DNA from 2 places in the Gallaecimonas xiamenensis 3-C-1 genome. Region 2 is predicted to be linked to the other one. Evidence: riboswitches for the same ligand, from Rfam matches in the RefSeq annotation. Region 2 holds a riboswitch; the other holds the start of a gene.

Region 1 (15,871 bases), on a different contig from region 2:
CTGGCGGCGATTTGCGCCATCATCGAGAACACCTGTTCGGAGTGGCGGGTGATGGTGGTGAGATCTTCACCGGCCTGGGCGATGAGGGTGCCCCCGTGCTCGGCCTGTTGCACCGTCTTGTCCATGATCCGCGCCACTTCGCCGGTACCGGCCTGCAGGGCTTCAATCATCTTTTGGATCTCCACCGTGGCCTGCTGGGTGCGGGCCGCCAGGGTGCGCACTTCGTCGGCTACCACCGCAAAACCCCGGCCCTGCTCACCGGCCCTGGCCGCTTCGATGGCGGCGTTCAGGGCCAACAGGTTGGTCTGTTCGGAAATGCCGTTGATGGTGGTGACCACCTCGTCGATGCGCCGGGCGTTGTCGTTGACCTTGGTCACGGCAGCGCTGGCCTCGAAGATCTCTCTGGACAAGGCCTCGATGGCACCAATGGTCTGCTGGATATTGCGGGCGCCTTTTTGCGACTCGTTGGAGGCATGTTGGGTTTCGCCTGAGGCGTCTTCGGCGTGGCGGGCCACTTCCTTGACGGTGGCGCTCATCTCTTCCATGGCGGTGGCCAGGGAGTCCAGGCTTTGGCGCTGGTCTTGGGCCAGGCGCTGGGTGTTGGCCGCTTCGCTGCCGAACAGATCGGCAGAGCCGCCCAGGGCGTCTGAGCTTTCCTTGATGAGTTTGACCAATTGGTGCTGGCGCTCGGCCAGCTTGTCGATGGCGATGGCCAGGGTGGAGAACTCGTCACGGACCGGGAAGAAATTGAGGCGGAAGGTGAGATCCCCCTCGGCGACTTTGGTCAGGGCCTGCACCTGGGTGTAGAGGGCGCCGCCGATAAAGGTAGAAACGTAATAGGTGATGATGCTGAGCAGCACCAGGGCCGCGCCCAGCAAGACCAGGTAGTCCTGGCTGGTGGCCCAGAACTCCGCTTCTTCGAGGGGGCTATGCAGGCTCAGGTACCAGTCCCGGCCCGGAACGCTGGTGGCAGCCATGATCTGGCCGTGCTCAACCTGGGCGCTTTGGGCAAGGCGTTCCAGTTTATTGGACAGGCTGCCGGCAAAGCCGGGGAAGGGGCGGCCATTGGCCTGGTACAGGGCCAGATCGTCCCCTGCGGCTTTGACCGCCTTGATGGCCTCAGCCTCGGGCAGCACGGCCAGGGCCTGGGCCAGGGTCTGTACCTGGGCCTGGGCCAGATGCAGCTGTTCGTCCTCCAGGGCCTTGAAGTCGCGGCTGATGCCTATGCTGGCAAGCAGCACCATTACCAGCATGGGAAGACCGAAGAGAAGGAAGAGTTTTTCTTGTAATTTCAGGTGGATAAGATACTTGTCAATCCAGCGAAACTTGACTTCGCGCATGGGCAATCCTCGAAAGCAAGGTGAGCGGTGTCATTGTCGGCCCGGGAGGCAAAAACTTGACACTCTGTCAGAACCCAGCAAGGGGCATGCCTAGTTTACGCGAGGTATGGGCTCTCCTGCATCTATTGCCTTGACCGCTGCCCTAAGGGCCGCCAGCTTGCCTTCCCCCTCTGCCAATTGCGCCTGGCTAAGGCCCTGTTGGCGGCCCTTTTCAATCAGGGCTTCCAGTTCGCTAATACGGCTGCGTGCCGCCAGGGCAAAGGCCTGCAGCTGCGCCTGGTGGCGCTTGTCTTCTTCTTTTAGGTATTGGTCCGGGTCGGCCAGGGGCCTCGGCGCCGTGGGGATAGTGCGGGTCAGCGGCGGCGTGGCCGGGTCGGTAAGGGGCACCGGCGCCACAGGTTCGGCGTCCAGTGCCGGCACCGGTGCCGGCAGGGTCTGCTGCGGCTCTGGGGCCAGTTGGCTGACAGGCGCGGGCAAGGGCTGCGGTTGGGCCTGCGCCGGCCAAGGCTGGGCTTTGGCCTGGGACGGGCTGTCGGCGGGCCAAAGCCAGGCAAAAAGAGCCAGTACCGGCAGGGCAAGGAGTAACCGCTTCATTTGGCCTCCCGGCGCAGCTGTTGCAACAGGGCCTGCCAGTTGGCCTTGGCCTTTTCCCGGGCTATGGCCTGGCGGGCGGTGAAGGCGACCGATTCGGAGTCGGCGGCCAGCGACTGGTAATGGCGGGCCAGCACCTCTACCTGGCCAAAGCGGCCCGAGGGTAGCCGGATAACGGCAGAGCGCCCTTTTGCCGGGGTAACAAAGGCCAGAGTGCGCAGCACATCCCCCTGGGCGTCTTGGCGTGCCAGGCGCTGGGGCTCGGGGCTAAGGCTTACCAGGCTGTCTTGGGTCTCGCCTTCAAAGAATCGAGCGTCCACGGCGGCCAGCTGGCGAAAATCGTCCTGGTGGCGCCGGTAGTAAAGGGCAATCTGGTCGGCCGTCACTTCTTTGGCCAGTTGCCTGAGCACCGGGCTTTCCTGGTGGGGATCGTCCGACAGCCCCAAGTGCTGCATCAACCAGACCCTGTCCAGGCGGTTTTCCACCAAGGCGCGGGCGCAGGCAACCTTGTCCTTGTCCCAGCCCTGGTTGGCAAGCCAGGTGGGAGCCAGGGCCAGGGTGGCCTGCTGCCACAGTAGGGCTTCCAGCAGGGCTTTGTCCCCTTGTTGCAGGGCCAGGCGCTGCTGCAGATTTAGGCCGTCAAGGTCGGCTGGCTGCCATTGGCGGCTGCCAAGGCGCAACAGCGCGCCGTCAAACTTGGCCGCTTGGCGGGCGGCCTTGGCGGCCTCGCCGATAAAGGGGGACACCAGGCTGAGCCATTGCTCATCCACCTGGCGTTGGTGGCTGCTGCCTACCCGGCTGGCCTGGTGCACGGCGCCGGGGTAGTGGGCCCTGGCATAGGGGCCCAGCAGGGCGTCGTCCGCCAGTTGCGCGGCCACGGTCGGCTCCGGCAGTTTGCTCATCAAGGCCAGGCGCGCCAGCAGATCCGGGGTAGGGCAGGCGGCCCACGAGGGGCCGCCGAGCATCAGCGCCAGGGCGCTTAGCAGGTTAACGCTGCATCGCATGGTTCAACACCTTGACCACCATGGCGATGGCGTGGGGCACTACGATGCGCCCCACCATCACCCGCTCGTTATGGTCCTTGGAATTCAGCACCAGGCCCCCTTGGCTATAGGACAGGCTGCCGCCCTGGGTGAGCAGGGGGCGGATATCGTCCTCGTCCACGGCAATGCTGTCGAAGTCGTCCAGGGCGGCGGTGACCAGATTGTCGCTGGCCAGCTGCTCGCTGTCGTAATAGTCGCGGACCCAGGACTCCCAGCCCGAGTGGTTGAGGGCCGAAGTGGTCCAGGTGTGGTGGGGCTGAAGGAGGTCGGTGGAGTGCAGGCTGAAGCCCAGGGCGTCGACGCTGTGATTGGCCAGGTAGCGGCCGTACCAGTACTGGGCCAGGTTGTCGATGGGCTGGAAGGGCATGGTCTCGAAGTCTTGGTACATGCCGTAGTTGGAGGTGGAGCCTTGGCGGTAATGGGCTTCGGTCAGGCCGTAGCTGTTGTATTCTGAGTCGTCCCCAAACCAGCCGCCCTTGCCGCCGGGGCCGTCGTCCAGGTGGTCACCCTTGAGCCAGGAGGCGGCCAGGTTGTCCACGTCCCCCCAGACGGTGAGCTTGTCGTAGTTGTAGCCGCCAAAATCGTTGCCGTGGGCATCGGGGCCCTGGGTGTGGTTTTGAAAGTGCCAGTAGGAGCTGTAGGAGACGATGCTGCTCAGGGTGCCCCACAGCGGCGCCCTGACGCAGTCGCCGGTGACGGCGCCACACAGGTAGGTGTCCTCGAAGTCGTCCACGTCATAGGCCCCCTGGCCCAGGCGCTCGGCCAACTGATCCACCGTCAGGCCGGCCTGGCTGGCGTATTGCACCAGGCGGCCGTACTGGGTGGTGTCGGGGTGGGCTTGCATGTAGGCCACGGCGTCAACGACGATGCGCTTGTGGGTGTCCTGGGTGAAGGCCTGGGCCTGGCTGGCCAGCAGGCAAGGCAGTGCTGCGATGATGATTCTTTTCATTGTCCTCGTCCCTTAGGGTTGTTGTTAACCGCAGTTAACCTAACGCTTACAAGTGACGAGAAAATGGCAGTCAGGTGAATGGCATCAATGACTTAGCTGCCGAATGATATGCATAAAAAAGCCGGCTGGCGCCGGCTTATTGCTTAGAGCTTGCTGCCCCAGAGGTCGTACTCGTCGGCGTTGTCGATGTTGACCTTGACGATGTCACCGGGCTTCACGGCGCTTTCACCGTTCAGATACACCACGCCGTCGATCTCCGGAGCATCGCCCTTGGTGCGGCCGATGGCGCCTTCTTCGTCTACTTCGTCAATCAGCACCTCTTGCACAGTGCCGACCTTGCGCTGCAGCTTGGCGGCGCTGATGCGCTGCTGGGCTTCCATAAAGCGGGCGAAGCGTTCTTCTTTGACTGCTTCGTCCACCGGGTTGGGCAGGGCGTTAGCGGTAGCCCCTTCCACCGGGCTGTACTTAAAGCAGCCCACCCGATCCAGCTCGGCTTCGTTGATGAAGTCGAGCAGCATCTGGAAGTCGTCCTCGGTTTCACCGGGGAAGCCGACGATAAAGGTGGAGCGCAGGGTGAGATCCGGTACGTCGCGGCGCCAGCGCTGGATGCGCTCGAGGGTGCGCTCCACCTGGCCGGGGCGCTTCATCTTCTTAAGGATGTCCGGGCTGGCGTGTTGCAGCGGCATATCCAGGTACGGCAGCACCTTCCCTTCGGCCATCAGCGGAATGACGTTGTCCACATGGGGGTAGGGGTAGACATAGTGCAGCCGGGTCCAGACCCCCAGCTCGCCAAGGGCCTCGGTGAGCTGGTACATGTCGGATTTGACCGGGCGGCCGTTCCAAAAATCGGTGCGGTGCTTGGTGTCGACGCCGTAGGCGGAGGTGTCCTGGCTTATCACCAGCAGCTCTTTGACGCCGGCATTGACCAGGCGCTCGGCCTCGCTCAGCACCTGGCCCACCGGGCGGGACACCAGGTCGCCGCGCATGCTGGGGATGATGCAAAAACTGCAGCGGTGGTTACAGCCTTCGGAGATCTTCAGGTAGGCGTAGTGGCGCGGAGTCAGCTTGACCCCTTGCGGCGGCACCAAGTCCAGGAAGGGGTTGTGCTGCTTGGGCACCGGCAGGTGCTTATGGACGGTGTCCAGCACCGCCTCATAGGCGTGGGGGCCGGTGATGCCCAGCACATGGGGATGAATTTCACGGATTTCATCTTCCTTGGCGCCCAGGCAGCCGGTAACGATGACCTTGCCGTTTTCATTGAGGGCTTCACCTATGGCGTCCAGGGATTCCTGTACGGCGCTGTCGATAAAGCCACAGGTGTTGACGATCACCAGGTCGGCATCGTTATAGCTGGGAACTATGTTGTAGCCCTCCACCCGCAGTTGGGTGAGGATCCGCTCGGAATCCACCAGGTTTTTAGGGCAGCCCAGGCTGACGAAGCCGACGGTCTGGTTACTCATGCTCTACCTCAAATGAAAAAGTTAGCCGCCAAAAAGGCGCCATATTCTAGCCAAGTCTGGGCCCCTGTGCACCCGGCTTGAAGGGGCTCCTGGCTATTGGTGCACAAAAGCGAATATAGACCGTCCTTTTTCAAGGGTTTTTATCGGCGCCGCCTCGGCTATCATGCAAGCCTCCCCGGCTTGGGGACTACGCTTAAAGAGACGAATTTCACCGGGAACAGGGGTATAGTACCCCGCACCCCGGTTCGTGATGTAAAGGTGAGACATGACAGCTGAAGCTGGCGAAAATGCAGTAAAGGTAAGGCGCCAGGTGGAGATCCCCGTCCTTGGAGGCCGGTATCTGGCGACCTTTATCACCTTCGACAACCTGGCTGACGGCAAGGAACACTTCGCCATCGCCCTGGGCGACTGGCAGCGAAGCGAGCCTCTGGTGCGAATGCATTCCGAGTGCGTTACCGGCGACGTCTTCCTGTCGGCCCGCTGCGACTGTGGCCCGCAGCTGGAAGAAGCCATAGTGCGGATCAGCGCCGAAGGCGGCCTTATTCTCTATCTGCGCCAGGAAGGGCGCGGCATCGGCCTTATCAATAAGCTGGACGCCTATGCCCTGCAGGATGAGGGCATGAACACCTACGAGGCCAACCGCGCCCTGGGCTTCGAAGACGATCAGCGGGATTTCACTGTGGCCGCCGAGATGCTCAAGGCCCTGGGAGTGGACCATATCCGCCTGCTGACCAACAACCCCCGTAAGGTGGCCCAGTTGACGGACAACGGCATCCAGGTGGACGGCCGGGTTGGCACCCGCGTCTATCGCAACGACCATAACGAGCGTTATCTGGCCGCCAAGAAAGAAGAAGGGCACCACGCCCTGGGTGAAGACGAACCCTGCTGCCCCGCCCACAGCAAGTACTGAGCCCCGTTCCCCGCTCCTGAAGGCCGCCCTGTGCGGCCTTTTTCCTTTCTAAAACATCGAAAAGAACCGCCAATATTCTCCGATATTCTTTTTAAATCCCTGGCTTAAGATGAAATGGCCTGTGTGGAGGAAAGACTATGTGGAAGAACTCGTCCCAGGGTTTTGGGCGCCTGGCCATCGGCATCCATTGGCTCAGTGCCCTGGCCGTCTTCGGGCTTTTTGGCCTGGGGTGGTGGATGCGCACCCTGTCCTATTACGACCCCTGGTATCGCCTGGGGCCCTGGTGGCACAAGTCCATCGGCATCAGCCTGTTGGCCTTGACGCTGCTGCGGGTGCTGTGGCGCTGGCGTAACACCAAGCCGCGTCCCCTGGGCACTGCCCTTGAGCAAAAGCTGGCGGGGTTTGGTCACGGCCTTTTATACCTGTTGCTGGTCCTGGTGATGGTGACCGGTTACCTCATTTCCACCGCCGACGGGCGCGGTATCAGCGTATTTGACTGGTTTGAAGTGCCGGCCCTGGTGACCGGCCTGCATGACCAAGCCGAAGTGGCCGGCAGTATCCATTGGTATGCGGCCTGGAGCCTGGTGGTATTGGCCCTTGGCCACGGCCTGGTGGCCCTTAAGCACCATTTCATCAATAAAGACGGCACCTTGAAAAGGATGCTGGTGACACAACCGAGCGAGGAAAACTGACATGATGAAGAAGACCCTGTTGGCAACGGCCCTGCTGGGCGCCCTGGCCACTCCGGCCATGGCCGCCGACTACGTGATTGACCACGAAGGCCAACACGCTTTCATCCAATTTAAAATCAAGCACCTGGGTTACAGCTGGCTGCTGGGCCAGTTTAACGATTTCGACGGTACCTTCAGCTACGACGACAAAAACCCCCAGGCCTCCAAAGTCTCGGTCAACATCAACACTGACAGTCTCAACTCGGCCCATGCCGAGCGTGACAAACACCTGAAGAGCAAAGACTTCCTGGACGTGGCCAGCTTCCCCAAGGCCAGTTTTGAAAGTACTGCTTTTACCCCCAAGGCTGACGGCACCGCCGTGCTCACCGGCAACTTCACCCTGCACGGCGTGACCAAGCCCATCAGTATCGATGTTACCCACATCGGTGGCGGCGCCGATCCCTGGGGTGGTTACCGTCAGGGCTTTGAAGGCACCACCTCCTTCAAGCTGGCCGATTACGGTATCAACTACGATCTGGGCCCGGCTTCCAAGGAAGTGCAGATCTACATCTCCCTGGAAGGCGTTCGTCAGTAAGGGCGCCCAAAAAGTCGCAAAAGCCGCAGCCTTAAGGGCTGCGGTTTTTTTATGTCTGCCAGCAGCATCCCGAACTCATGGGTCAGGACTGTGACCAGATCCTCTTTTGGGGGCATATTGACCACCCCGTAACGGCAAGGGCTTTGCTCAGGGGTAAAGGTGCCAAAAAGCTTGTCCCAGATAATCAACACGCCCCCGAAATTCTGATCCAGGTAAGGGGCATGGCTGGCATGGTGAACCCTGTGGTGAGAGGGGGTATTGAAGTACTTCTCAAGCCAGCCCCAAGAGCGGGGATCGGGGCTGTGAACAAAAAACTGGTAAGCCAGATTCAGGGCCACCATGGTCACTATCCAGCCAGGTTTAAATCCGAGCAAGGCCAAGGGGCTCCAAAATAACCACATTCCTACCAGGGGATAAAAAAGCGACTGGCGCAGGGCGGTGGAATAGTTAAATCCGGCCGAAGAATGATGCACCACATGGGCTGCCCAAAACCAATGGCAACGATGTGAGCAGCGGTGAAACCAGTAATAAAGAAAGTCCTGTGCGACAAAAAGCAGCAGGAAAGTGCCGGGGCCCGCTTCCAGGGTGAAAAAGCGCTGCTGATAAAGCAGCTGGTAAACCCAAAGGGCCGGGAACCAAACCAGCCATTCGCTCAGTTGATAGCTGGCGGCCAGCAACATATTGCGAAAAGTCTCCCCTTTTTGATATCGCATCGGGTGCTGGTATTGTTCCTTGAGGATAAGGCCGAGAAATATCGGCGCCGCCAGGAGTAATAACAGGGTGTCCATGCAGAGCGTCCTTTACCGTGTGCCTTTTAGCATGCCAAGGGCAGGGGGCTATCGCTTGTTCCCAAAGGCCAGCCCATGGTGAACAGCTGCCAACTGGATATCACCTGGCCTTACCTCGAGCCCCTCTACCTGGCTTTGGGCCAGCCAGCCCCCGCTGAGGCTGGCCAGAGCCGCCTGGATGCCGGGCTGTACTTCAAGGCTTTGGCTCAGGGCTGCGCCCAATCACGGAGTTTTGCCGTTGACATGGGCCTTGGCGCCCGCGCTGCCGACTACCTGGTGCTGGGGCAGCTGCTGCAAAGCTGTAATCGCCTGGAACAAGCCCTGGCGGCCCTGCTGCGTTACCAATGGTTGGTAGCCAGGTTGGGAGAAGCCAGGTTGCAGTTGGAGGGGGAGCTGGCCCTGCTTTGCTGGCAGCCCTGGCCTGGGGTGCCGGACCTGGCCGTGGAGCGCAATATGGCCGGCTGGCTGGGCTATGCCCGCTTTTTACTGGGACCCGGCTACCAACCGTTGTCTCTGGACCTTGGCCATAGGGCGCCTGGGGCTGAAGCCATGCTGAGCCAGCGCCTGGGTTGCCCGGTGCGGTTTGGCGCCGCCCAGAATGCCCTGGTCTTTCCCAGGAGCTGGCTGGATTTGCCGTTGCGGGGTGACGAGGGCCTACATCAGCACCTTACCCAGTATGCCGAGGGGCATTTACGGCGCCTGGCGCCGGACAGTCGCAGCCAGGCCCTGGCGGCCATGGACAGCCTGGTGGGGCAGCAACTGGTCACCCTGGAAGCCGTGGCCGATGCCCTGGCCCTGTCACCCAGGCAGTTACAGCGCCAACTGGCTCGGGAGGGGCTTTGCTTTCGGGAGTTGCTCGACAGCTGGCGGGCCGGCCAGCTCGCCGCCCTGGCGGAAAAGGACTGGGGGTGGAGTGAAATTGCCGCCGCCCTTGGTTATGCCGAGCAGGGGGCCCTTATCAAGGCTTGTCGCCGCTGGTATGGCTGTACGCCAGGGGAACTTAAAAAGAAAAAGGGACCCTAAGGTCCCTTTATTAATAAGGCTAAGCCTTATTTGATCAGGTAAGCGTCCAGGCTGCCGCCGTTGTCGACGATTTCCTTGAATACTTTGGGCATGCGGCCGATACCGGTCCACAGGTGCTCTTCACCGTCTTTTTCCAGGCGGTATTTGGGGGCGCGCTTGGCACCTTTACCACCACGGCGGGAAGCGGGGGCGCCAGCGCCACCGAGGATATCTTCGGCAGAAATACCGGCTTCAGCCATGGCTTTACGCAGTTCGTCGATTTTCGCAACGCGCTCGGCATCTTCTTTTTGGCGCTCTTCTTCTTCGGAGGCGCGTTGCTCGATAATGGCGTCCAGCTTGCCTTTGATTTCTTCGAGCTCTTGCAGGCTCAGTTCTTTAGTGGCGGCATTCAGGCGACGTTGGTTGCCCAGAATCTGCAGAAAATCTGACATTGGGTGGTCCTTAAAGTGGTGCAAGGAATTTGAGACACTCTATTTTTAAAAAAGGATCGCCCTTATTGCAAGGGGAAAATAAAAAAAAAGCGGCTAAGCCGCTTTTTTTACATATTGGGGTAGTTGGGTCCGCCTGCCCCTTCTGGGGTAACCCAGAGGATATTTTGAGAAGGATCCTTGATATCGCAGGTTTTACAGTGGATGCAATTTTGCGCATTGATTTGTAAACGCTTGGCACCCTCTTCCTCAACAATTTCATAAACGCCTGCCGGGCAATAGCGCTGTGCCGGCTCGTCAAAACGGGGCAGGTTGTAGGCAACCGGTACCTCGGGATCCTTGAGTTTTAAATGACAGGGCTGATTTTCTTCGTGGTTGGTATTGGAAATAAAAACTGAACTCAGCCTGTCAAAACTCAATTTGTTATCGGCTTTGGGATATTGGCGTGGCTGATGAAGATCCACGGTTTCTAATTGCAGGTGATCCGCTACCGGATCGGACAGGCGCCAAGGTGCCTTGCCTCCCAGCAGGTTTTGCTCCAGCCAGTTATAGGCGCCTCCCAGCAAGGGGCCCCAGCGGTGCAAGGCGGCCCCGAAATTGCGGGCGCCGTGCAGCTCTTGATATAGCCAGGAGGCCTCGAAACGGCGGGCAAAATGGCTGGCGGTCAAGGGTTCTTCCCCTTTGAAGTCGTCAACCAAGGCTTCGGCGGCCAACATCCCCGATTTCATGGCGGTGTGGCTGCCTTTGATTTTGGCAAAGTTGAGGGTGCCGGCGTCACAGCCGATGAGCATGCCGCCGGGAAAGACCGGCTGGGGCAGGGCATGGAGCCCTCCTTTGGCGATGGCCCTGGCGCCGTAGCTGATCCGCTCGCCGCCCTTAAGGTATTGGGCAAAGAGGGGGTGGTGCTTCATGCGCTGGAATTCATCGAAGGGGGAGAGGTAAGGGTCCTTGTAATTAAGGTCCACGATCAACCCCACCGACACCAGGCCGTCTTCCAGGTGGTAGAGAAAACTGCCGCCGGTGGCGGTCTTGTCCAGGGGCCAGCCGGCGCCGTGCACCACCAGGCCGCTCTGGTGCTGTTCCTTGGGAACTTGCCACAGCTCCTTAAAACCGATGGCGTAATGCTGGGGCTCCTTGCCCTGGTCCAGCTTGAAGCGCTCCAGCAATTGTTTGCCAAGGTGGCCACGGCAACCTTCGGCGAACAGGGTCTGGCGGGCTGTCAGGTTCATACCCGGCTGGAACTGGGGGCCTTCGCTGCCGTCCTTTAGGCGGCCCATGTCACCGGTTTGAATACCGGTGACCTTGCCGTTGTCATCGAACAATACCTCGGCGGCGGCAAAGCCGGGATAGATCTCCACCCCCAGGGCTTCGGCCTGTTCGGCCAGCCAGCGGCACAGGTTGCCAAGGCTGATGATGTAGTTGCCGTCATTGTGCATGGGCTTGGGAATGGCCCAGCCGGGCAGGGCTGTCTGGCCCTTTTCGTTCAGCAGGTACAGTTCGTCACCGCTGACCGGCGTATTTAGCGGTGCCCCCTGGTGCTGCCAGTCGGGAAACAGCTCGTTCAAGGCGCGGGGTTCGAAAAGGGCGCCGCTCAGAATATGGGCTCCCACTTCCGAGCCTTTTTCCACCACGCAGACCATCAAATCCGGGTCCAGTTGCTTGAGGCGACAGGCCGCCGACAAGCCCGCCGGACCGGCGCCGACGATGACGACATCAAATTCCATGGTTTCGCGTTCCATAGGGACTCCTGCTCGAAAAATGGCAGCCTAATACACTGCTCTTATCTGTGGCTTATCAAGTTGACGTTTACGTTAACAGGAAGTATTTTGGCGGTAAAGCTGGGCGCGGTCCAATGACAGCCCCGAAACTGCTTGCTGAGGAGTTACCGATGAAGGTACTGGTCGCGGTAAAGCGCGTCATAGATTACAACGTCAAGGTCCGGGTGAAAGCCGACCAGAGCGGCGTGGACCTGGCCAACGTCAAGATGGCCATCAACCCTTTCTGTGAAATTGCCGTGGAAGAAGCGGTGCGCCTTAAAGAACAGGGCACCGCTACCGAGGTGGTTGCGGTTTCGGTGGGCTCTGATGCCTGCCAAGAACAGCTGCGCACCGCCCTGGCCCTGGGGGCCGACAGGGCCATCCAGGTCAAAACCGAAGAGGGCCTGGACTCCCTGCTGGTGGCCAAGCTGCTGGCCAAGGTCTGTGACCAGGAAAAACCGGATCTGGTGATCCTCGGTAAACAAGCCATCGATTCCGACAACAACCAGACCGGCCAGATGCTGGCGGCCCTTAACGACTGGCCCCAGGCTACCTTTGCTTCCAAGCTGGTAGTCGAAGGCCAGGAACTGCTGGTGACCCGGGAAGTGGACGGCGGCCTGGAAACCGTGGCGGTGGCCCTGCCGGCGGTGGTCACCACCGACCTGCGCCTCAACGAGCCCCGCTATGCCACCCTGCCCAACATCATGAAGGCCAAGCGCAAGCCCCTGGACCAGTTGGACGGCGCCGCCCTTGGGGTGGATTTGGCACCCCGGGTCAAGGTGCTGGCGGTAACGGCGCCGCCGGTGCGCCAAGGGGGCGAGAAGGTCGACAGCGTCGACAGCCTCATCGACAAACTGCGTAACCAAGCGAAGGTGATCTGATGAGCATTCTGGTCATTGCCGAACACGACAACAAACACCTCAAACCGGACACCGCCAAGGTGCTGAGCGCCGCCCGTGCCATGGGCGACGACATCCACCTTTTGGTGGCCGGTCACCAATGCCAGGAGGTTATCCGTGCTGCAACTGAACTTGATGGTGTCGCCAAAGTCCTGGTGCTGGATGAGGCGCGTTTTGCGCACGCGCTGCCGGAAGCCCTGAGCCAGGCCATAGTGGCCCTGGCCGCTGACTACAGCCACCTGGTGGCGGCCAGTTCCACCACTGGCAAGAACCTGATGCCAAGGGTGGCGGCCAAGCTGGATGTGGCGCAGATCTCCGACATCATCGCCGTCGACAGCGCCGATACCTTCAAAAGGCCCATCTATGCCGGCAACGCCATCGCCACTGTGCAGGCCCTGGACGCCACCAAGGTGGTGACAGTGCGCCCGGCGGCCTTCGACGCCAGCGGCGCCGGCAACAATGCCCCTGTGGTTACCCTGCAAAGCGACGCCAGCTTTGGCGCCAGCCGCTTTATCGGTGCCGAACTGACCGAGAGCGAGCGCCCGGAGCTATCCAGCGCCAGGGTGGTCATCTCCGGTGGCCGCGGCCTGCAAAGCGGCGACAACTTCAAGATGCTCGAAGCCCTGGCCGACAAACTGGGGGCCGCCATCGGCGCCTCACGGGCGGCGGTGGACGCCGGCTTTGTGCCCAACGACTGGCAGGTGGGCCAGACCGGCAAGATAGTGGCGCCGGATCTGTACATTGCCGTGGGTATCAGCGGTGCCATCCAGCACCTGGCGGGGATGAAGGATTCCAAGGTGATCGTTGCCATCAACAAGGATCCGGAGGCGCCCATCTTCCAAGTGGCCGACTACGGCCTGGTGGGGGATCTCTTCGAAATAGTGCCCGAGCTCACAGAAAAGCTGTAAAAGCCGCACTACTGGTCAAGGTGCGCCCAAGAGGCGCACTTTTTGTTTGCATTCACTATCGGGCGCTGACAGAGTAGCCGCGCCAAGTAGAGGTGCGTCCTGGATGAGTCGCCGGGGGGAAGGTGATGCTGTGGATCCCCGGTAAAAGGCCAGTGCGCCGAAGTGAAGCCGACATCAAGCGGTTTTGCTGGTGTCGTGGGCGAAAGTCGCGGCACTGCCATAGTCCTAAACACTATGGAGCGCTACCGAAGGCCCCCGTTCCTTTTGTGGTTCTCCATGGGAATTTGCTGGAAATTCCATGGAATTAAATGATCTCTCCCTGTCAGCCCAATCGCTGATCCCCACAGTCCTGACCCTGGGACTGGCCCTGGCTACCCGCCGTATCCTGCTTTCTTTGCTGCTGGGCAGCCTGGTAGGCGCTTTCCTGCTGACCCCGTTGCCCGAGCTGCCCCTGTACCTGGGCACCAAAGTCACTGGCCTCTTTTATGATGACGGCATCAGCTGGTGGACGCTGCAGGTGGTGGCCTTCCTGCTGATGCTCGGCGCCCTGTCGCGGCTGTTGCAGGTCAGCGGCGCCGCCCAGGCCTTTGCCGACGCCTGCGCCAGCCGCATCCAAAGCCGCCGGGGCGTGGGATTGATGAGCGTTGGCCTGGGCCTGGCCATCTTTATCGACGACTACTTCAATGCCCTGGCGGTAGGCCAGGCTACCCGCCCCCTGGCTGACCGCTATCGCCTCAGCCGCGAGCGCCTGGCCTATTACATCGATTCCACCGCCGCCCCGGTTTGTGCCCTGATGCCGTTGTCCTCCTGGGGCGCCTTTATGCTGTCCTTGCTGGCCCCCCTGGCAGCCAGCCCCATGGGCCTTTTTGTGGACATGAGCCTGGCGGCTTTCTACCCCTGGCTGGCGTTGCTGCTGGTGGTGTTCACCGCCTGGACCGACTGGGATCTTGGGGCCATGAAAAAGGCCAAGGCCAAACCCCAGCCCCTGGTAGCCACCCAGCAGGCCCAAGGGGCGCTGTTGCCGCTGCTGGGGCCGCTGCTGGCCCTGATCCTGGTGACCCTGGTGGCCCTCTTTGTTACCGGCGCCCTGGCCACTGAAGGCCCGGTGTCCGCCATCAGCGCCCTGGAAAACACCAATGTGGGCCTGTCTTTGGTATTGGGAGCCCTGCCGGCCCTGCTATGGGCCCTTTGGAAGGCCAAATCCCAGCGCCTGGCCAATGCCTGGGCCGGTGCCAAGGTGATGCTGCCGGCGGTTTACCTGCTGCTGAGCGCCTGGCTGCTGGCGGCGGTGATGAAGGACGTGCAAGTAGGTGCTTACCTGGCCTCCTGGGTCAAAGGTGCCTCCCTTGGTCCCTGGATGCCCCTGGCCTTGTTCTTTATCGCCATGGTGATGGCCCTGGCCACCGGTTCCAGCTGGGGCACCTTCGGCATCATGCTGCCCCTGGGGGCGCAACTGGTGGACCCGGCCTTGCTGCCCCTGGCCCTGGGGGCCGTGGTGTCTGGCGCCGTCTTTGGTGACCACTGCTCGCCCGCTTCCGACACCACCATACTGTCGTCCGCCGGGGCCGAGTGTGAGCATATGGACCATGTGCTGACCCAGCTGCCCTATGCCGGCCTGGCGGCGGGGATCTGCGTGCTGGGTTACAGCCTCAGCGCCCTTGGCCTGCCCCTTGGCCCCCTGTGGCTGGTGGTGCTGGTGGTCCTGGTGCTGGCGGTGACGCTGCTGGGGGGATGGGGTAAACTTGCGCCCCAAAAACAGGAAGTCTAAATGGCCCAGCTCTATTTCTATTACTCGGCGATGAATGCCGGCAAGTCCACCTCCTTGCTGCAGTCTGCCTACAACTACCGGGAGCGCGGCATGAACGCGCTCCTTTATACCGCCGCCGTGGATGACCGCTCCGGCAAGGGCATGATCAGCTCTCGCATCGGCCTGGAGAGCGAAGCCTGTGTCTTCGATCCCCAAAGCGACCTCTTTGCCGAGGTGCTGGGCCTGTCCCATACCCAGCGCATTCATTGCCTGCTGCTGGACGAAGCCCAGTTTCTCAGCAAGGCCCAGGTGGCCCAGCTGTGCCGCATCGTCGACGAACTGGGTATTCCGGTGCTGGCCTTTGGCCTACGCACCGACTTTCGTGCCGAGCTTTTCGAAGGGGCCCAGTACCTGCTGGCCTGGGCCGACAAGCTGGTGGAGCTGAAAACCGTCTGCCACTGCGGCCGCAAGGCCAACCGGGTGCTGCGGGTCGGTGCCGATGGTCAGCCCATCAAGGAAGGGGCCCAGGTGGAGATCGGCGGTAACGACCGCTACGTTTCGGTGTGCCGTAAACACTACATTGAGGCATTGGCAAGGCCCTGACACGCAGGTATAACGAGGCTTTACAGTCTCGGAAGATAGCTGATGATCGTGGTTGTCAAATTGGGTACCAGCGTGCTGACAGGCGGTACCCAGCGCCTGGATCGGGCCCATATGGTGGAGTTGGTGCGCCAATGTGCCATGTTGCAAAAGGCCGGGCAC
Region 2 (15,871 bases):
GGCTTCCATGACCGGGGCCGCCAAATGGATGGGGCTGGTGTTCCCCTCGGCCTATTTCAATACCCTGTCGGTGGGCACCTTCGCCAAGGGCCTGGGCCTGGTGGATCTGGTGCCCAGCCTGCTGGCCCTGGCCGGCTTCGCCCTGGGCTTTGTGGTGCTCAGCGTGCTGGTGATGAAGGAGCAGGAGAAATGAAGTGGCGTAACGTCTACTCCCTGGGGGTCAAGGAACTGTGGAGCGTGCTCAAAGATCCGGTGCTGATGGTGCTTATCCTCTACACCTTCACCCTGGCCCTCTACGCCATCAGCCGGGGCGCCAGCACCGAGGTCAAGAACGCCTCGGTGGCGGTGGAGGACATGGACCGCTCGGCCCTGTCCGAGCGTATCAGCGAGGCCTTCCTGCCCCCCTATTTCAAACCGGCCATGCGCCTGGACGGCAGCCAGGACATCAACCGCCTGATGGAGCAGGGCAAGGTCACCTTCGTGCTGCAAATTCCCCCCCGCTTTGCCGCCGATCTGCAGGCCGGCCGCCAGGTGGACCTGGCGCTACAGGTGGACGCCAGTGCCATGAGCCAGGCCGGGGTAGGGGCCGGCTACATAGAGCAGATAGTGCAGCAGACGGTAAGCCGTTACTTCGCCCTGGCGCAGCCGGTGCCGGTGAACCTGGTGCCCCGGGTCTATTTCAACCCCAATCTGGACACCAGCTGGTTTGGCGCCGTGATGCAGGTGGTCAACAACGTCACCCTGCTCAGCATCATCCTCACCGGGGCGGCGGTGATCCGCGAACGGGAACACGGCACCCTCGAGCACCTGCTGGTGATGCCCCTGTCGGCCTCTGAGATCATGCTGGCCAAGATCTGGGCCAACGGCCTGGTGATCCTGGTGGCGGTAGTGCTGGCTCTGTATGGCATGGTCAAAGGGGTGCTGGGGGTGCCCATCAGCGACGGCGCCGTGCCGCTCTTTGTGCTGGGAGCCCTTATCTACCTGGGGTCTGTCACTTCCCTTGGCATACTGCTGGCCACCCTGGCCCGCACCATGCCCCAATTCGGGCTGCTGGCCATGCCCACCTTCGTGGTGATGCAGCTGCTGTCCGGCGGTACCACCCCCCTGGACTCCATGCCCCAGACCCTGCAATACCTGATGCAGCTGGTGCCCTCTACCCATTTCGTGTCCCTGGCCCAGGCGGTGCTGTACCGGGGGGCGGGCCTTAGCATCATCTGGCCGCAGCTGTTGGCGGTGGCCGCTACCGGTTCGGTGTTTTTCTGGCTGGCCTTTCGGCGTTTTCGGCGGATGGTCTCCAGCTAGGCGGCCGCTGGCCGCATCGGCTTTGACAGGGACCCGGCCGCAAGGCAAGGTGGGGGCCTTCCAAGGAGGCCCCCTTGTTGTCTGTGCCCCCCAACCCCCGTTCCTGGTGCGCCCTGGTGCTGCTGTCGGCCCTGGTCACCTTGCCTTTGTGGCTGCTGTCCCTGCCGGCGGCCTTGCTGCTAGGCCCCATGTTGGCCGCCATCGTCCTTGGGGTGCAGGGCCAGCGCCTGGCGGTACCCAAGCCCTTCTATAGCCTGGCCCAAAGCCTGATTGGCCTGATGGTGGCGGCCAGCATCAGCCTGCCTCTACTCAGTCACCTGCTGGCCGATCTGGGCCTGTACCTGGCCGTTATCGCCGCCGTGCTGCTGGCCAGCTCCTTGCTGGGCTGGCAACTGGCCAGGGGCCCCTGGCTGCCCGGCACCACCGGCCTCTGGGGTATTTACCCTGGGGCGGCGTCGGCCATGGTGATGATGGCCGAGTCTGCCGCCAACGCCGACGTGCGGCTGGTGGCGCTGATGCAATACCTGCGGGTACTGCTGGTGGCCCTTAGCGCCTCGGCGGTGGCCCACTGGGCCGCCCCTGTGGCCCCAGAGCCAAGCGCGCCGCTGCCCTTGGACCTTGGCGGCTTGGTGGTCACCCTGGCCCTGGCGTTAGCCTTGAGCTGGCTGGGGCGGCGCGCCGCCTTGCCCTCTGGCCCCTTTTTGCTGGCCATGGTGCTGGGGGCCCTGGTGCAGCTGGCGGGAGGCTATCAGCTGACCTTGCCACCCTGGCTACTGGGGCTCGCCTACGCCACCCTCGGCTGGCACGTGGGCCTGGGTTTTACCCGCAGCACCCTCAAAACCGCCCGCCGTGCCCTGCTGCCCATGCTGGCGGCCATAGGGCTGCTGATGGCCCTGTGCGCCGGTATCGGCTACCTGCTGGTGCATTTTTTGGCCATAGATCCCCTCACCGCCTATCTCGCCACCAGCCCAGGGGGTATGGATGCCATCGCCATTATCGCCGCCGGCTCCGGGGTGGATTTACCCTTTGTGATGGCCATGCAGACGCTGCGTTTTTTGTTGGTGTTGCTGCTGGGGCCGCCGTTGGCGAGGTTTTTGGCCAGAAGGTTGGAGGGGAAGACCCCGCTTTCGGGCGGGTAAGGCAGTGGTGGCGGATGGGATTGGAGCAAGTCTCTTACTGCTCCGAGTTGTTGGGTGGGGATCTGGCTGCTAAGACTAGGGCCTTCGAAATGGATATCACCCCTAACTTGAGAAAAGGACTTCACCATGCCATTACCCCAAGATTGCCCCACGCTCCTTGACCAAGCACGGCTGCAACAAGCACAAGTGCTGCAACAGCAACATGGGGTTACCCATGTCACGCTGAGCTTTGGCGCCAGAAACGGCGGCGCCTACTTTGCCCGCTGGCTGCGCTATCAAATCATGCAGCGCAGAGGCTGGCACCAGGTCAACAGCGTCTACCTCGACACCGAGTGCTTAAAAATGGTACCCAATACGGTGAGCACCGTGGTCGATGCCGCCAGGCCCTGGCTGGTTGGCGTGGCATCCATGAACGGGGGATGGAAGGAGTACTATCGCCATGCGGTGGCCACCTCGCAGACGATGATCTTTGTGGCCACGCCGGAGTGGAGCAACTCGCCGTTCTGCAATATGGAGCGCCGTTACTTCATCTATGAAAACGCCCGGCGCCGGCGCCAGAACCTGCCCCCCTTAAGAGGCATCGTATTGGCGATGGATGGCCATCACATCAATATCCCTGGGGCTATCACCATCGATGCCTCCAAGGTTGATGTCGAAACCCACTACCAGGAGCGCCACCAAGTCACCCACCGAGCCAACCCCGCAGCGGCGGCCCGTTTCGGTGTGGTCCTGCGGCAGACCAATTTGCCGCAGAACCATAACTATCTTGGCAACTACACCATCGCCGGCCAGCCCCTTTTAAGGTTGTTTAATAATCTGGCATGACACCTTGAACCCCAAAGCCCCGACCCGCCAAAGAGGTGGGTTGGGGCTTTTTTGATTGCCATTGCTTGTGCCGGTACCGATGTGGGTATGTTCTGCTTGATGGTCGTGCAAGCTCTGCGCTTTTTGCTGGTGCTGATGTTTGTACCTTCACAGGTGCGGCTTCGCGGAGCGGTTTGGGAGAGCATCCCAGCAGGGCAGACTCGGTGGGTTGGCTTCTCATTGCTGGCCTTTTCTCTTCTCGGAGTCCGGCTAATCGCAGGGGGGCGCCCCTGCACGCGCCCTACTTTTGTTTCGGCAAAAGTCAGCGGGGCTGCCCAACCAAAACCATTGCACTGCGTTCCGCTTTATCCTCGGCTCTGGGTGGTCGCTGCACACGGGCATCCAGCCCTTCTTCCGCTTGCTCGGCATCCCTGCCTCGCACCCACTCACGCTCCCGCCACCTCAGCGTTGCACTTAACGGGCACAAGAGCAGATCACCACCAAAGTCCATAGACCAGCGACAGGGAAAGCAACCTAAGATATTGTTTTATAAATGAAAAATGGCGACGCCACTTTGAGGGGAAACCTATTAAGCCAAGTTAGACAAAAAAAAGTCGAAACGGAACTAGTGTGGTATGGTATACATAATGGAACGTTCACCCAGAAGAGAGTTAATGAACTGAAAACTAACAGATAAGTTAAGGATAATTTATATCTTAGGTTGTCAGTTTTTTCTCAAGAACGAGGGCGATATGATTAAGTGGTATAAATTTAAAAATTTCTATTCTTTCAGAGATGAAACCTTTGTTGATTTTGTCACAAAGAAAAATTCGAGTGATTCACATTATGACGTCAGCATCGATGGCGAACGCATATCTCGTGTTATTTCTATTTTCGGTGGCAACGGCGCTGGAAAGTCAAATTTACTTAAACCTCTAGCATTTCTAAGATGGTTTTTTATCCACTCATTTCAATCTATGGAAAAAGATGAAAAACTACCTTTTTATCCTCACAAAGTATGCGAGAATGATGTCACTGAAATAGAGATATGCTTCATTGAGTCGATTACTGAACATAAGCATGAGTATAAATATTTGTTAAAAATGAACAGGGAAAGGGTTTTATTAGAAGAGTTAAAAATAAAAAGCTCTCGCTTGTTCAGTAAAATATTCTCTCGCGAATACAATGAGGACGAGAATAAATATGAGATAAAAACCAATAGAAGTAATGCATTCTCATTAAACAATCAAGAATTGGACTCAATTCCTAAGAATAGTTCTGCAATATCCTATCTTTTAAGAAAAGAGAATACCCTGGGTATATTTATTTCATATCTCTTCCATGCTTTTGAAAGCAACATTGGATTTCATGGGAAAAACGATTTCGGTTTTGAAGATGTTATAGAAGCTACAGAAACTTACCTTGAAGACAACGAACTGTTTAATACTATGAAGTCCTTATTGATAAGGATGGATTTAGGTATCGATGATATTGAGATTGAGGATGAGGAATATATCGACAAAAGAACAGGTGAAGTTGAGGTAATTAAAACTCCCTATGGTATACACAAGTGCGATGATACTTACTTCAAACTTCCAATGTACATGGAGTCTAGCGGTACTAAAGCGTGCTACTACTATCTTCAGACAGTTCTCTTAGCATTGGCTCATGGTGGAGTGGCTATAGTTGACGAGTTTGACTCAGAACTCCACCCAATGATGGTTTCTGAAATCATGCAGTTATTTATGAGTAGCAGCATGAATAAGAAAAACGCTCAGTTGATATTTACTAGTCATACACCAGAGGTACTGAAGGAACTTCGAAAGCACCAAGTATATCTCGTTGAGAAAGTTAATGGCACGAGCGAAAATTGGAGGTTAGACGAAGTACAAGGTTTGAGAAGTCAGGATAATCTTTACTCTAAGTATATTTCTGGTGCTCTTGGTGGCGTTCCTGACTTTAGTCTGTGAGGTTAAAATGGCTTTTCAAAGAAGAAAAAGGTTTATAAAAGAAACATTGTTACTCGTGGGAGAAGGCTTCTCTGAAAAAGCATTCCTATCACTACTGAAGACTTATTTTAGTAATGGAAATTATAAGATTTCAGTTGTAACGGCAAAAGGGAAAGGGCCTAGCAATGTTATAGATCACGCGATTAGTACCAAAAGACATAATGGTCATAATTACTGTTTAGCACTTTTAGACACAGACCTTCCTTGGCCTAAGAGTAAAGTGCAAAATGCAGAAAAAGAAGGGGTGACACTAGTTCCTTCAACTCCTTGCTTGGAGGGGCTTATACTAAAAATTATGAATAGAAGAGTGCCTACTACCAATAACGAGTGCAAAGATGTTGTTCACCCATTATTAAAAGGCGCTCCATGTGATAGGGAAAGCTACGAGAGATTATTATCGAAGGAAATAATTGAGGATAGGATGATAGATATTCCGGAGCTAAAGAGTATTGTTGATAAAATAAGAGGATAATAGAGTTCTGTGCTTTGTGGAATATGCAAGTGTACGTGTATATTCCACAAAGTCATATAGAACAAGCATGTCTAATTTCAAAGGCATCGGCGAGAGCTGGCGCGAGGCCGCGAGGCCGGGACATCGGTGGCCGGTGAGGTAGCGAACGGAATACGCGGTTGGACCCGCGTATGCAGCGGTCAGCGGCAAGCGACCGGAGGTAAGGACATCACGCACCTGAACGCGAGGCCTGGATGGCCGAGCCGGAAACAACCGCCAGTGAGGGTTTCACTCCCCATGGCTTATCGAAGCTGCCTGCTTTTGGGCCCGTTAAGTGAAGCGCTGAGCTGGCGGGAGTGGAGGGGCAGCCGAGACAGGGATGTCGAGGCAGGTTCATACGCGTCTGGACACGCGTATGAACCGGTGCAACGGGAACGACCAGAGGCGAAGGATAAGCGAAACATGGGCTAGGCTTTTGCCTACTTTTGGCCTCAAAAGTAGGGCGCGTGCAGGGGCGCCCCCCTGCATATAAAGGAATTATTCGAAAAAGCGGGACGCAAAAAGGATGTGATTACCCATTGAAATCCATTCCGGCCGCCGGGCCGGGACCCGGCGAATAAAGGCGTTTAAAGGTCAATCAGGACACTAAAAGGAAACAACGCTATTCAGCTGGCGCCAGCCAGACAAACAAAATAAAACCGGGACAACCCCGGCTTCCAGTAACACCCCACAGCGTCCGCCAGGGCAAACGAGCCATCACAGCGGCGCAAAATCACTCTCATCCAACCTTTCCAGATTGTCATAGAAATGGGGCAGGGCGGCTTCCACCTGCTCGGCCTTTTCGGTGTGGGCGACGTTAAAGAGGGCTTCCCCTTCGTGGACCAGGGGCAGGGTGGCCTGGCCTATGACGATGCCGTCCACCGGGCTGTGGATCACCATGGGCTTGCTGCCCAAGGGGTCGGTGATGTGGGCCATCACCTCGTTTTTGGCGACGGCGTCGCCTATGGCCTTGGTGGGCAGCAATATGCCGGAGCCGTTGGCCCTTACCCAGCGGCTTTCCTGGGAAATTTGCGGTGCTATGGCGCGGCTGGGAGCCTTGATTGGCGGCAGCATGCCCAGGTGGCGCATGACGTTGACTATGCCCCTGAGGCCGGCGCGGATGGCGAACTCGTCAAAGCGCAGGGCCTCGCCGGCTTCGTAGAGCAGCACAGGGCAGCCGCTTTCGGCGGCGGTGGCCCGCAAAGAGCCGTCGCGCAGCTCGGCGTTGAGGATAACCGGCACCCGAAAGGCCTTGGCCATGGCCAAGGCCTCGGCGTCGTTCAGGGAGGTGCGGATCTGCGGCAGGTTGGTGCGGTGCTTGGCGCCGGTATGCAGATCGATACCGTGGCTGGCGTTGGCCACGATCTCGGTCATAAAGGTGTGGGCCAGGCGGGCGGTCATGGAGCCTTTGGCGGAGCCGGGGAAGGCGCGGTTGAGATCGCGCCGGTCCGGCAGGTAGCGGCTCTTGGACACATAACCGTAAACGTTGACCACAGGCACCAGGATCAGGGTGCCGGTGATGCGTTTGACAAAGGAGCTGGCCAGCAGGCGGCGCACTATTTCCACGCCGTTGATCTCGTCGCCGTGGATGGCGGCGCTGACAAAAAGGCGAGGGCCGTCCTTCTTGCCCCGGATCACCGTCACCGGCATGTCCATGGCGGCATTGGTATAGAGGGGCGGAACGGGCAGTTTCAATTCCACCCGGCTGCCCGCCGGGACCTCCTTGCCGCCGATCTTCATGCTCAGCCTTTTCCTTTGGTCCTGTTGCTGTGGGGCTTGGCGTTCTTGGCGATGTACTCGATGATGGCGCCGGCCACGTCCACCTTGGTGGCCGCTTCGATGCCTTCCAGGCCGGGGGAGCTGTTCACTTCCATCACCAGGGGACCGTGGTTGGAGCGCAGCAGGTCAACCCCCGCTACCCCCAGGCCCATGATCTTGGCGCTGCGCACGGCGGTGGAGCGCTCTTCCGGGGTGATCTTGATGGGAATGGCGCTGCCGCCACGGTGCAGGTTGGAGCGAAACTCCCCTTCCTTGGCCTGGCGCTGCATGGACGCCACCACCTTGTCACCCACCACGATACAGCGGATGTCGGCGCCGCCGGCTTCACGGATGTATTCTTGCACCAAAAAGCGGCCGCCCAGGCTTCTAAAGGCTTCGATGGTACTCTCGGCGGCCTTGCGGGTTTCCGCCAGCACCACCCCTTTACCCTGGGTGCTTTCCAGCAGTTTGACCACCAGCGGCGCGCCGCCGACCATTTCAATCAAGTCATCGGTGGCCTTGGTGGAGTGGGCAAAACCGGTGATGGGCAGGCCTATGCCTTTACGGGCCAGCAGCTGCAGGCTGCGCAGCTTGTCGCGGGAGCGGGAAATGGCCACAGACTCGTTGACGCAGTACACGCCCATCATTTCAAACTGGCGCACCACGGCGGTGCCGTAAAAGGTCACAGAGGCGCCGATACGGGGGATGATGGCATCGGGGTTTTCCAGTTCCACACCGCCGTAATGAATGCTGGGCCTGTGGGAAGCGATGTTCATATAGCAAAGCAGATGGTTAAGGACCTGCACCTCGTGGCCGCGCTGCTCGGCGGCTTCCACCAGGCGGCGGGTCGAGTAAAGGTCTGCTTTGCGGGACAGGATGCCAATCTTCATAGATGATTCCCTGATAAAGTAAGGGGGCCGGAACGGGGCGGAAGCATCCTTTCCTCCCGGCGCAAAAAGGTGCTGCATCATATAGCAGACCTTAGCTCTAACCTAGTGGATCGCGACGACTTTTTGAACCGGAGTTCCAATGCAAAGCCTGGCTGTTTTTTGCGGCTCCAGAATGGGCCATTCGGGTGAATTTGCCGATGCTGCCAGGGCCCTTGGCCAGCTGCTGGCCGAGCAGGGTAAGACCCTGGTTTACGGCGGTGGCCGGGTGGGGCTGATGGGCACAGTAGCGGACGCCTGCCTAGGAGCTGGGGGCCGGGTGATAGGGGTTATTCCCCAGGCCCTTTTGGACAAGGAAGTGGGCCACAGGGGCCTGACCGAGCTGCACGTGGTGCGGGACATGCACGAGCGCAAGGCGATGATGGCGCAGCTGGCGGACGGCTTTGTGGCCCTACCCGGTGGCGCCGGCACCCTGGAAGAGTTTGCCGAGGTCTGGACCTGGGCCATGCTCGGCTACCACCACAAGCCCATCGGCCTGTTGAACGTCAAGGGCTTCTACCGGCCGCTGCTGGAGTTGGCCACCGGCTATGTGGACGAGGGCTTTTTGGACCAGCGCCACCAGGCCATGCTGGTGGTGGAGTCCGATCCCCAGGCGCTGCTGGCCCGTTTTGACCACTACCAGCCGCCCCGCAACAAGTGGGACTGAGCCAAAAAAAACGCCCCGAGGGCGTTTTTTCGTATCAGGCGGCTACGGCCTGGCGCTGTTCAAAAAGCCGCGCGTGCAGTCGTTGGATGGCCAAGGGGCCGTCCTTGTCTTCGACCAGGAAGCAGAGGTTGTGAGGGCTGGCGCCATGGCAAATCAGGGGCACATTGATACCGCCCAAGGCGTTGAACACCTCGGCGGCGATCTGCGGGGTGGCATTGAGGTTGTCACCCACCAGGGCCACCAGGGCCAGGCCTTCTGACACTTCAATGCTGCCCAGTTCCTTGAGCTCTTCCAATACCTGCAGGGACAGGGCCTGCTCTGAGCCGCGCTCGTCCAGGGTCAGGGCGATGGAGATCTCGGAGGTGGTCACCAGATCCACCGAGATATGGTGCTTGGCCAGCAGGCTGAAGGCCCGGGCCAAAAAGCCGTAGCTGTAGAGCATCTCGGGGCTGGTGATCTTCAGCAGGGTCTGGTTTTTGCGCAGGGCCAGGGCCGCGTAACGGCGCTCGCCGCTCACTTCCCGGCGGATAACGGTGCCGCCGCTGGCGTCCAGGGTGGAGCCGATAAAGACCGGGATATCCCGGCGCATGGCCGGCCACAGGGTCTTGGGGTGCAGCACCTTGGCGCCGAAGGTGGCCAGTTCCGCCGCCTGGGCAAAGGACAATTCCGCCAGGGGCTGGGCATTGGGCACCAGGCGCGGATCTGTGGTGTAGAGGCCTTTGACGTCGGTCCAGATCTCCACCCAGTCGGCGTCGGCCGCTTCGGCCAGCAGGGCGGCGGAGTAATCCGAGCCGCCCCGGCCCAGGGTGGTGATGTTGCCGTCGCTGTCGGCACCCACAAAGCCTTCGGTTACCAGGATCTCCCCCTGGTGGTCGTTAAGGGCGATTTGTACCTGCTGGCGGGTGCGGGCCACGTCCGGTTCGCCCTGGCCAAAGTGGCTGTCGGTGGCGATCAGGAAGCGGGCCGGCAGTTGCAGGGCGGGCAGCCCCAGCTGGCGCAGGCGCTCGGCGAAAAACAGGCTGGAAAAACGTTCCCCCAAAGACAACAGGCGATCGCGCTCCTGGCCAAGGCAAGGGCCGCAGGCGTCCAGCTCTTCGAGCAGGGTCCAGTAGCTGGCCTTGAGGGCGTCGGGCTCGCCAAGGGCCTCAAAGAAATGCTGCTGGCGATCGCGGATCAGGGTGCGAAAGTTCTCGGCGGCTTCGGGATCTATGGCTTGGCTCAGGCCCACCAGGGCATTGGTGACGCCGGCGGCGGCACTGACCACGACGATGCGGGATTCGGTCTGCTGGGCAACCAGCTGGGCGCTACGGCCTTGGGCTTGGTAGTCGGCGACGGAGGTGCCGCCAAATTTCAGGACGCGGGTAGCGGGGATGTTCATAGCTCTCCTTGAATTCAAGCAAAGAGAGCGCCTGGGACCGGCAGTCAAAAAGGAAAGGCTGCTTGTACCAGAAGCGCTCCACCAAATCAGGTGACAGTCAACAGGATTCAACCTGTCTGACCGATGACACCGCGCGCCCCCGCGCCGTGCATCTCGGCGTTTACCCCCTGGCCAGCTGTCTTAGGGAAAGGGCCCCTCTTGCTGGTTACCTGGTCAACGCACCTCTTCTGGTCCTAAAAATTTCAGGACGGCGGCAGTGTTTCAGAATGTTGCCTTGAGATCAAGCCCCATTGATCCCATGCTGGCTGGGCACACTATGCTTGGAAGGTTTTTCAATAAGGAGAATGCAATGCACATTCTGATGGTAACCACCTCGCACGACCAATTGGGGGATACGGGCCACAAGACCGGCTTCTGGCTCGAAGAGTTGGCCGCGCCCTATTACGTGTTTGTGGACGACGGCTATAAGGTGACCCTGGCCTCGCCCAAGGGCGGCCAGCCACCCCTGGACCCCAAGAGTGACGACGCCGACAGCCAAACCGAAGACACCCAGCGCTTTAAGAGCGATTCCAAGGCCCAGGGCGAGCTGGCCAACACCTATCCCCTGGCGGGCATCAATGCCGCCGACTACGATGCCCTTTTTTACCCCGGCGGCCATGGCCCCCTTTGGGATCTGGTGATTGATCCCGACTCCATCCGCCTTATCCAGGACTTTCTCAAGGCCGGCAAGCCGGTGGCGGCGGTCTGCCATGGTCCCTGTGTGCTGCTAAACGCCGTGGATGATAAGGGGCAAAGCGTGGTGGACGGCAAGGAAGTGACCGGCTTTACCAACGCCGAAGAGGCGGCGGTGGGGCTGACCGAGGTGGTGCCCTTCCTGCTGGAAGACGCCCTCAAGGCCAAGGGCGGCGACTTCCTCTGCGGCGGCGACTGGGACGACTTCGTGGTCACCGACGGCCTGCTGATCACCGGCCAGAACCCCCAGTCTTCCGCCAGTACCGCCCGGGCCGTGCTGGCCAAGCTCAGCAAGCTCACCAACTGGCCGGGGCAGGGGGCCGGTTGAGCCGCGCCCTCCTGACTGAAAAGGGCCACCTGGCCCTTTTTGCTTGCCAATAGACCCTGACACCCGGGAGACGCCGCAGGGGCAACTGGTGCCCCAGGAACAGACAAAAGGATTGCCCTTATGAAAGCCTGGATAGCCCTGGCGCTGCTGCTGGCCGCGCCCCTTGCCGTTGGCGCACCCGCCGCCAGCGCCCCTTACCCCATCGCCGACTTTGTGGCGAAGATTGAGGCCTTGCGCCAAAGCGCCCATATACCGGGCCTGTCCATGGCGGTGGTCAAGGACGGTACGGTGCTGCTGGCCACCGGCCTTGGCTATGCCGACCTGGAACAGGCCGTGCCTGCCGCCGCCGATACCCCCTATGACATCGCCTCCGTGGCCAAACCCCTGTCGGCGGTGGTGGCGCTGAAACTGGTGGAGGAGGGCAAGCTGGATTTGGACAGGCCCCTGGACCAATACAGCCAGTGGCAGGGCTTTTGCGACGACTTTAGCCGCCAGCCCAGCGTTCTGGCCAAGGGCCTTGATTGCCAAGCCAAGGGCCATAGCCTGCGCCACCTCTTGTCCCACACCGCCACCGGCCAGCCCGGCCGCCGCTTTTCCTATAACCCGGTGCTCTATTCCTGGGCCTCCAGACCGATGATGGCGGTCACCAATAAGCGCTTTTCCGAGCTGGTGGCCCGCTACGTCTTTGCCCCAGCCGGCATGACCCTGTCGGCCCGCAAATACCGGGATCTGCCTTTGCGGGCCGACCTGGCCACAGCCCAGGCCCAGCCCTATCGCATCGACGACAAGGGGCTGGCCCACAGAGCCGATGCCAGGGGCGCCCAGGGGGATGGGGCGGCAGGGGGCGTGGTGTCCACGGCGCTGGATCTGGCCAGGTTCGATATTGCCCTGGATGAGGGCCGGCTGATCAGCAAGGCGTCGCTGGCTTTGATGATGACGCCAACGGCCCTAACCGGGGGGACAACTGCCCCCTACGGCCTTGGCTGGTTTATCGAGCCCTACCAGGGCCACGGGCTTGTCTGGCATTCGGGGTGGTGGGAGCAGGCCTATTCGGCCCTGTACCTGAAAGTGCCGGACCAGAAGCTGAGCTTTATCGTCCTTGCCAACAGCGAAGGGGTTTGGTGGCACAACAGGCCGGACCGGGCCGAAGTGGCCCAGTCGGCCTTTGCCCAAGCCTTTTTAGCGACCTTTATGGCCCCTTAGGGGGCCAGGCTTTGGTCCTGGGGGGCAGATTCGGCATCTTCGGCCGGGGCGGGCAGGGGCCAGCCACCCAGGTCCTGCCAGCGGTTAACGATGTGGCAAAACAGCTGGGCGGTGCGCTCGGCGTCGTAGTCGGCGGCGTGGGCTTCGGCGTTGTCAAAGTCCAGGCCCGCCGCCGGGCAGGCCTTGGCCAGCACCGTTTGCCCCAGGGCCAGGGCCGCCAGGGTGGTGGTGTCAAAGCTGACAAAGGGGTGGAAAGGGGAGCGTTTTTGCGCCGTTCTTTCGATAACGGCGTTCAAAAAGCCCAGATCGAAGGCGGCGTTGTGGCCCACCAGTATGGCCCGCTGGCAGCCGGCGGCCTTCATGCCTTTGCGCACCGCCTTGAAGATGTCCTTCAAGGCCTCGTTTTCGTCGATGGCGTAACGCAGCGGGTGCCAGGGGTCGGTGATGCCGGTAAACTTGAGGGCGGCCTCTTCCAGGTTGGCCCCTTCGAAGGGCAGTACGTTGTGGAAGACGGTTTCCTTGACCACCAGGCGGCCGGTGCTGTCCATGTCCACCAAGGTGGCGGCGATCTGCAGCAGCGCGTCGGTCTGGGCATTGAAACCGGCGGTTTCAACGTCGATTATCACAGGGTAGAAACCGCGAAAGCGCTGGCTGAATAGTTCTGACATCGAAGGTATTGGCTGTGAGCTGGGGGCCCATTATGGCAAAAGCTGACAAATCCCTAAAGTTTGAAAAGCCCTCGCCGACACAGTTGCTGAGGAAGGGGGATGCCATGTCCAAGTCGTTTCATATCTCAGTTTTTGCTGCCTTACTGGCTTTGTCGGCGACGCCGGCCGATGCCGGGGCCCGCTATTATGCGGCCAGCCTGGGCCAGTCCCAGTGGCAGATGACGGCGGCCAACCCCCTGCAATGCCGCCTCGAGCACAAGATCCCCAACTACGGTGTGGCGGTGTTCAGCGCCCAGGCCAGCCGCAAGGAAAACCTGCGTTTTGCCCTGGATCTCAAAGACGGCCCCCGCCAGCAGACCAAGGCCGACCTGGCCAGCGTGCCGCCCTCCTGGCAGCCCGGCCTCAAGGCCCAGCCTCTGGGGCAGTTGTCGGTCTACCCCCATTACCCGGCGGAGCTGAACGACGACAGGGCCTGGGATATCCTGGCCGAACTGGAATCGGGCCGCCTGCCGACCCTGACCTACCCGGACCGCCTAGGCCGTAACAGGGTGTCGGTGGCCCTGTCTACCGGCAACTTCAAGCAAGGCTATGAAGCCTTCGTGTCCTGCCTGGGTGGGCTGCTGCCGGTCAATTTTGAAGACATTGCCTTCTCGGTGCTCACCTACAAGAAAAACAGCTCCGAGCTGACCCTCGAATCCCAGCGCCGCCTGGATCTGGTGGGCCTGTACCTGGCCAACGATCCCAGCTTCACCAAGGTGGAAGTGGCGGCCTTCTCCGACTCCTACGGCGGCCGTTGGCTCAACGAAGAGCTGTCCAAGAAGCGGGCCAGGGCCATCAAGGACTACCTGGTGGGCAAGGGCCTGTCAGAAGACCGCATCAGCACCGACGGCTACGGCGAGAAACGCCATATCGCCTCCAACAACACCGAGCAGGGGCGCAGCCTCAACCGCCGGGTGGTGATACAGGTTCAAAAATAAAAAAGGCGCCCAAGGGCGCCTTTTTTGCATCTGTGTTTTGGGCTTACTCGCCCAGGCCCTTGCCGGCGTCTTTCTTGGCGATGAACTCAATCTTGTAGCCGTCGGGATCTTCAACGAAGGCGATCACTGTGCTGCCGCCTTTGACCGGGCCCGCTTCACGGGTCACCTTGCCGCCCTTGGCCCGTACCTCTTCGCAAAGGCCGTAGATGTCATCCGCTTCGATGGCGATATGGCCATAGGCATTGCCCAGGTCGTAGCTGTCCACGCCCCAGTTGTAGGTGAGTTCGATAACGGTGTGGTCAATCTCGTCACCGTAGCCCACGAAGGCCAGGGTGTATTTGTACTCGGTGTTCTCGGACCGGCGAAGCAGCTTCATGCCGAGGACGTCGGTGTAGAAGGCGATGGACTTGTCCAGATCGCCGACGCGGAGCATGGTGTGAAGAAGGCGCATGGCTTACCTCGTTAGATGTCGGTTTTGTCTTTGAATTCACACAGATCCTCGATGATGCAGGATCCGCAGCGGGGTTTACGGGCGATACAGGTATAGCGGCCGTGCAAAATCAGCCAGTGGTGCACGTCCACCTTGAATTCCTTGGGCACCACCTTCTCCAGGCGGTCTTCCACCGCCCGCACGTCCTTGCCCGGGGCAAACTTGGTGCGGTTGGAGACCCTAAAGATATGGGTGTCCACGGCGATGGTGGGCCAGCCAAAGGCGGTATTGAGCACCACGTTGGCGGTTTTGCGGCCCACTCCGGGCAGGGCTTCGAGGGCCTCGCGGCTCTCTGGTACCTCGCCGCCGTGCTGGTCCAGGAGGATGCGGCACATCTTGTGGACGTTCTCGGCCTTGGCGTTAAAGAGGCCAATGGTCTTGATGTAGTCCTTGAGGCCGTCCACCCCCAGATCCCAGATGGCCTGGGGGGTATTGGCCACCGGAAACAGCTTGGCGGTGGCTTTGTTGACCCCCACGTCGGTGGCCTGGGCCGACAGGGTCACCGCCACCAGCAGTTCAAAGGGGCTGGTAAAGTGCAGCTCCGTGGTGGGGTGGGGGTTCTCGTCCCTGAGCCGGGTCAGTATCTCGATACGTTTTTGCTGGTTCATCAGTCCGTCGTGGTTACCCGGACCCGCTGCGCCTTGGCAACGGGGCTGGCAACCTTCTTCTTGTCGCGTTGCTGGTCTATGACTTTTTTCAGGGCGATAAGAAAGCCCATGCCGATAAAGGCGCCTGGCGGCAGCAGGGCCACCAGGAACTTGGCGTCCAGGTGCATCACCTCCACCCTAAGGCCTTGGGCCCAGTCCCCCAGCAGCAGCTCGGCGCCGTCAAAGAGGGTGCCTTGGCCGATCAGTTCCCGCAAGGCGCCCAGCACCACCAACACGGCGGTAAAGCCCAGGCCCATCATCAGGCCGTCAAAGGCGGCCAGGCCGACGCTGTTCTTGGAAGCAAAGGCCTCGGCCCGGCCCATGATCACGCAGTTGGTGACGATAAGGGGAAT

What was found. Region 2 has a riboswitch for lysine ahead of lysC (lysine-sensitive aspartokinase 3). Riboswitches for the same ligand answer to the same signal wherever they lie in the genome.
Region 1: another riboswitch for lysine. It lies ahead of B3C1_RS16970 (Na+/H+ antiporter NhaC family protein); the one in region 2 lies ahead of lysC (lysine-sensitive aspartokinase 3).

The regions. Positions count from the first base shown of each region.
Region 1 is NZ_AMRI01000031.1:3,608-19,478, reverse strand. Features, by position in the region: gene B3C1_RS17040 (methyl-accepting chemotaxis protein) at 1-1,340, opposite strand, end outside; gene B3C1_RS17035 (hypothetical protein) at 1,431-1,934, opposite strand; gene B3C1_RS17030 (hypothetical protein) at 1,931-2,935, opposite strand; gene B3C1_RS17025 (phospholipase C/P1 nuclease family protein) at 2,919-3,923, opposite strand; gene rimO (30S ribosomal protein S12 methylthiotransferase RimO) at 4,067-5,383, opposite strand; gene ribA (GTP cyclohydrolase II) at 5,649-6,293, shown strand; gene B3C1_RS17010 (cytochrome b) at 6,431-6,985, shown strand; gene B3C1_RS17005 (YceI family protein) at 6,987-7,559, shown strand; gene B3C1_RS17000 (sterol desaturase family protein) at 7,553-8,347, opposite strand; gene B3C1_RS16995 (AraC family transcriptional regulator) at 8,423-9,370, shown strand; gene B3C1_RS16990 (H-NS histone family protein) at 9,397-9,801, opposite strand; gene B3C1_RS16985 (electron transfer flavoprotein-ubiquinone oxidoreductase) at 9,909-11,558, opposite strand; gene B3C1_RS16980 (electron transfer flavoprotein subunit beta/FixA family protein) at 11,687-12,436, shown strand; gene B3C1_RS16975 (electron transfer flavoprotein subunit alpha/FixB family protein) at 12,436-13,362, shown strand; lysine riboswitch at 13,442-13,615, shown strand; gene B3C1_RS16970 (Na+/H+ antiporter NhaC family protein) at 13,661-15,130, shown strand; gene B3C1_RS16965 (thymidine kinase) at 15,131-15,712, shown strand; gene proB (glutamate 5-kinase) at 15,755-15,871, shown strand, end outside.
Region 2 is NZ_AMRI01000026.1:39,512-55,382, forward strand. Features, by position in the region: gene rbbA (ribosome-associated ATPase/putative transporter RbbA) at 1-193, shown strand, start outside; gene B3C1_RS15875 (ABC transporter permease) at 190-1,302, shown strand; gene B3C1_RS15880 (AbrB family transcriptional regulator) at 1,386-2,441, shown strand; gene B3C1_RS15885 (TIR domain-containing protein) at 2,568-3,266, shown strand; gene B3C1_RS15890 (AAA family ATPase) at 3,998-5,215, shown strand; gene B3C1_RS19925 (RloB domain-containing protein) at 5,190-5,726, shown strand; gene B3C1_RS15895 (succinylglutamate desuccinylase/aspartoacylase family protein) at 6,462-7,484, opposite strand; gene rimK (30S ribosomal protein S6--L-glutamate ligase) at 7,487-8,392, opposite strand; gene B3C1_RS15905 (LOG family protein) at 8,532-9,095, shown strand; gene lysC (lysine-sensitive aspartokinase 3) at 9,130-10,473, opposite strand; lysine riboswitch at 10,537-10,708, opposite strand; gene B3C1_RS15915 (type 1 glutamine amidotransferase domain-containing protein) at 10,823-11,533, shown strand; gene B3C1_RS15920 (serine hydrolase domain-containing protein) at 11,654-12,736, shown strand; gene rnt (ribonuclease T) at 12,733-13,404, opposite strand; gene B3C1_RS15930 (flagellar protein MotY) at 13,509-14,381, shown strand; gene gloA (lactoylglutathione lyase) at 14,425-14,832, opposite strand; gene nth (endonuclease III) at 14,844-15,479, opposite strand; gene B3C1_RS15945 (electron transport complex subunit E) at 15,479-15,871, opposite strand, start outside.